2 regions of the Butyricicoccus sp. genome follow, and region 2 is predicted to be linked to the other one. Evidence: riboswitches for the same ligand, from Rfam matches in the RefSeq annotation. Region 2 holds a riboswitch; the other holds the start of a gene.
The links. A riboswitch is a leader RNA that binds a small molecule or an ion and turns the genes downstream of it on or off. The one in region 2 is predicted to bind FMN.
Positions count from the first base shown of each region.

Region 1: it holds a riboswitch for FMN, as region 2 does, so the genes downstream of both, ribD (bifunctional diaminohydroxyphosphoribosylaminopyrimidine deaminase/5-amino-6-(5-phosphoribosylamino)uracil reductase RibD) here and ACWVX6_RS01020 (ECF transporter S component) in region 2, are expected to answer to the same signal.

Region 1 covers NZ_CDRQNY010000007.1:13,038-15,491, reverse strand. Annotated here, with positions in the region: gene ACWVX6_RS04150 (PD-(D/E)XK nuclease family protein) at 1-496, opposite strand, end outside; FMN riboswitch at 786-912, shown strand; gene ribD (bifunctional diaminohydroxyphosphoribosylaminopyrimidine deaminase/5-amino-6-(5-phosphoribosylamino)uracil reductase RibD) at 1,085-2,170, shown strand; gene ACWVX6_RS04140 (riboflavin synthase) at 2,170-2,454, shown strand, end outside.
Region 2 covers NZ_CDRQNY010000002.1:33,805-36,258, forward strand. Annotated here, with positions in the region: gene argF (ornithine carbamoyltransferase) at 1-452, shown strand, start outside; FMN riboswitch at 562-693, shown strand; gene ACWVX6_RS01020 (ECF transporter S component) at 784-1,395, shown strand; partial or broken gene ACWVX6_RS01025 (IS256 family transposase) at 1,607-2,454, opposite strand, start outside.

The sequences.
Region 1 (2,454 bases), on a different contig from region 2:
ACAGACGCTCGTAGGCTGTTAAAATCTGTGCAAGATCGGACAATTTTTCTGCAAGTACCGCATCCTCACTCTCCTCGGCAGCCGCAAACAGCGTCTCCGGCGCGACCGCACAGGTTTTGCACTCGTCGATCAGCCGCAGCGCCTCCTGCAGCAGCTCCGACTTGTCTGCCAGACCCTTCCATGCACTCAGCCCGCCCTGCACACGGCGTGCCGCCTCCTGCAAGGTCAAAAGCTGACCTGCCGGCGTCAGCATCTGCTGTGCCAGTCCGCCGACCTCAGAGAACACACGGTCAGCCAATCGTGAGAACGTCAGCACCTCGGCCGTGCGTGCGCCGTGGTTGTGCGTGGCTGCGGCAAGCCGCCGCTCCATCAGGTGCGAGTTCAGCTCGGGCACGAGCAGAATCTGCCGTCCCTCTCCCTTTTCACTCAGCGCCGCGATCTCCCGCAGGATGACCGTTGTCTTGCCGCTTCCCGCTCGTCCGGTCCAGATCCGCATGGCACACTCTCCTTTCGTTTCATAGCTATTTGATTATAGCACAACCGGAGCAAATTGAAAATTGGTAATGGAAAACGGAAAATTACCAATAACAACCGTATGGTCATTTTATATTTTTTGTGCGTTATCTGCGTATTTTCCAGTCTTTTTCGAACTTTTGCGGTGCTTTGTTTGCATTCACATATTCTGTAAAATTATTTTTTTCAAAAAACTCTTGCATTTTTCTCCGCTTGGGACTATACTTTCCTCAGGCGGAACAATAAAGGCTCTGCCCCGCAAAACCAAATATTTGATTCTTCAGGGCAGGGTGCAATTCCCTACCGGCGGTACAGCCCGCGAGCGGATGCCATTCGGCGGAAGCATGATTCGGTGAAATTCCGAGGCCGACAGTATAGTCTGGATGAAAGAAGAATATGCGGAAAGACCTTCCGCTTGTTTACTGTTCTGAAATGCCGATTCGGTGTTTCAGACTTTTTATTTTCACAATGCTTTTTTCAGCGTCCCGAAGATTCTGTCTTTGGGACGTTTTTTTGGCTGTCGCCAAACTATCGTGAAATTTTCTACAGAATTATTATATCAGGTGATTCTATGCAGGAGCAAAAACAGGAATATATGCGTCAGGCGTTGGCGCTGGCCCAGCGCGGAGCCGGTCACGTCAATCCGAATCCGATGGTCGGCTGTGTCATCGTCAAGGACGGAAAAATCATCGGTGAAGGCTGGCACGAGCACATCGGCGGCCTGCATGCCGAGCGCAACGCGTTCGCGCACTGCACCGAGGACTGCACAGGCGCAGACCTGTACGTCACGCTTGAGCCGTGCTGCCACTGGGGACGCACGCCGCCGTGCACAGACGCAGTCATCGAGCACAAGATCGGCCGCGTGTTCGTCGGCTGCCTCGACCCGAACCCGCTGGTAGCCGGCAAAGGCGCACAGATCCTGCGCGACGCAGGCATTGAAGTCGAGACCGGCGTGTGCGAGGACGAATGCCGCCGCGTGAATGAAGTTTTCTTTCACTACATCACGCACAAGACGCCGTTTGTGACGCTCAAGTACGCGATGACGCTGGACGGCAAAATTGCCGCGCACACCGGCGACAGCCGCTGGGTTACCGGCGAGACCGCCCGCCGTCATGTACACGAAACGCGCAACCGGCTGCCCGCCATCATGGTCGGCATCGGCACCGTGCTTGAGGACGATCCGCTGCTCACCTGCCGCATTGACGGCGGGCGCGATCCGATCCGCATAATCTGCGACAGCCGCGCACGCACGCCGATCGACAGCAAAATCGTACAGACGGCGAACAAAATCCCGACCTATATCGCGGTCGTCGGTCGAAATGAGCGCACCGCTGAACTGGAACAGCACGGTGTACACATTCTCGAATGCAAAACGAAAGACGAGCGCGTAGACCTTGCCGACCTGATGCGCCAGCTCGGTGCACTCGGCATCGACGGCATATTGCTTGAAGGCGGCTCGGCACTTGCGTTCTCCGCGCTGGAGGCCGGTGTGGTGCACCGCGTGCAGGCGTACATCGCCCCGAAAATCATCGGCGGTGCAGGCGCGAAAAGTCCGGTCGGAGGTCTGGGGTTTGACAAGATGGTGCAGGCGCTTCCGCTGAAGGACGTGACTTGCACGCCGATGGACGAAGATTTCCTGATTGAAGGGAGATTGTAATGTTTACTGGACTTATCGAAGAAATCGGTACGGTGCGGCGCATCGAGCTCGGTGCAAAGGGCGCTCGGCTGACGATTGCGGCAGATACCGTGCTCGAAAATACAAAAATCGGCGACAGCATTGCCACGAACGGCGTGTGTCTGACCGTGGTCGCGCTGACGGACGACAGCTTCAGCGCCGACGTGATGGCGGAAAGCCTGCGGCGTTCCGCGCTCGGCAGTCTGCAGAGCGGCTCGCCGGTCAATCTGGAGCGCGCGATGCCTGCCGACGGACGGTTCGGCGGT
Region 2 (2,454 bases):
TTGGCGACGGCAACAACATGGCAAACTCGCTGATCGTCGGCGGTCTCAAGACCGGCATGAAGGTTTCCATCGCAACGCCGGTGAACTACCGTCCGGACGCTGAGGTTATGGCATTCGCAGAGCCGAATCCGAACTTCTTCATCACCGATGACCCGATGAAGGCTGCTGAGAACGCAGACGTTGTTATCACTGATACATGGGCGTCCATGGGTCAGGAAGCCGAGAAGGAAGTCCGCATGAAGGCATTCCAGGGCTATCAGGTCAATGATGAGCTGCTGGCTGCTGCAAAGCCGGGCTGCATGGTGCAGCACTGCCTGCCGGCATATCGTGAGCAGGAGATCACCACCAAGGTGTTCGAGGAGCACGCAAACGAGATTTTCGAGGAAGCAGAAAACCGCCTGCACGCACAGAAGGCCGTTATGGTTACTCTGATGAGCAGCAAGGAAGACTGATTTCTGATAAAAAGCCGCTTTCGCAAGGGAAGGCGGCTTTTATGTTTTTTCTTGCTGAAGTGTTGACAAGTCCTTTACTGGTGACTATAATAGCAATATAAATAAATCAGTTCTGTTTCAGGGCGGAGTGAAAGTCTCCACCGGCAGTATACAGGCTTCGAGCCTGATAGTCTGCGAGCCGCAAGGCATGATGGGTTAGAATCCCAACCGACGGTTATAGTCCGGATGAGAGAAACAGATGTACCTATCGCTACGTCTGTATGCCTCTGGAGCAATCCAGGGGCTTGTTTTATTTATGGAACAGGACTCCTGAAAGGGAGAAAAAACAGCAATGACAAAAACCAGCAAAATCACCTACACCGCAATTTTTGCGGCTATCGCAACCGTGCTGATGTACTTTGAATTCCCGATTCCGTTCATGCCGCCGTTCCTCAAGGTGGATCTGTCCGGCGCGGTCGTGCTCATCGGTGCGTTTATTTTCGGCATCGCTCCGGCAATCACGATGATCGGCATCAAGGACATTATTCATCTGACCCAGACCCAGACCGGCGGCTCCGGTGAGGTCGCAGATTTTCTGATGCTTTCCACGCTCGTTGTTATCGCCGTGCTGCTGTACCGCGGACACAAGAGCCGCAAGATGGCTGTCCTCGGCTGTGCAGCCGGCTCGGTTGCTATGGCGTGTGTCGGCATGTTGACCAACTATTTTCTTATCATTCCGTTTTATTCGCAGGTTATGCCGCTGCAGGCTATCTTTGATGCATGCAACGCGATCAACCCGTATGTGACCGGCATGCAGGGCTATCTGCTGCTCGGCGTTCTGCCGTTCAATCTCATCAAAGGCGCAATCCTGACTGCGATTACCATGCTTGCCTACAAGAAGCTGAGCGTGTTCATCAAGTCCAAGCAGATCGAATTGCACCACTCCAGACAGCGTGTCGGCTAAGTAAAAAACGAAGGTGCTCTCCAGCAAGCGGAGAGCACTTTTTTGTTCAATAATCGAAAACAGTGCGGTAGCATCTATGATTTCGACAAAGATCTGTATACGAATTGACAAAATGCGTGGCCAAGATTATATCACATGCGTGCATCTAATAGACTCGGTCCCGTCAAGATTTGTGCGCAAAATTGTTTGCAGGTTCTCCGTCTGAGTGAAGTCAGCCGGCAATGAAGGCATCGTCCAGCGCCGTCTCCGAGTGCTTCATGTTCATACATTTTTTGCTGCCCCACTGCGTGCCCGCCACATGGCGAAGCCGAGCGCAGACCAGCATCAGAGCAGAGTTGCCGTCAGGGAATGTTCCCACCACGCGGGTTCTGCGGCGGATCTCACGGTTCAGCCGCTCGATCACATTGTTGGTGCGGATGCATGTCCAATGCTCGCTGGGAAAATCGCAGTAGGTCAGCGTTTCCTCAATGCCGTCCTCCTTCAGCTTCATGGCGCGCAGTTCGGCAACGACCGCTTTAGCCTTCTCGCGGGATGTCTTTTTGCTCTCCTGGGCGTGGATCGCCTTGAGCATTTTTGCCACAATTTTGACCTTGGATTTAGGCACAACAGAGAAAACATTGCGATAGAAATGCACTGTGCGGCGCTGGTATTTGGCGTCCGGGAACACCTCGCCCACGGTCTACAGCAGCCCCATGCACTTGTCACCGACGATGAGTTTTACGCCGTCCAAGCCGCGTCCGCGGAGCCACTGAAAGAAGCTGACCTATCTGGTCTTGTCCTCTTTCATTCCCTCGGCGGCGCCTAGAACCTCATGGAAACCGTCATCATTCACGGCGATTGCCACTAGAATGGCTACATTTTCATACTCTCTGCCCCAGTTGCGGCGCAGATAGATGCCATCCATGTAGACATACGGATACCTACCGTCCTGCAAGGGGCGGTTCCGCCAGTCATCGATGTGAACGTAGGCTTTCTTGTTCAGCTCGCTAATGATGGCGGGCGAAACCTTGCTGCCCCACAGCGCCTCGGTGATGTCCTCTACCCGGTGCACGGAAACAC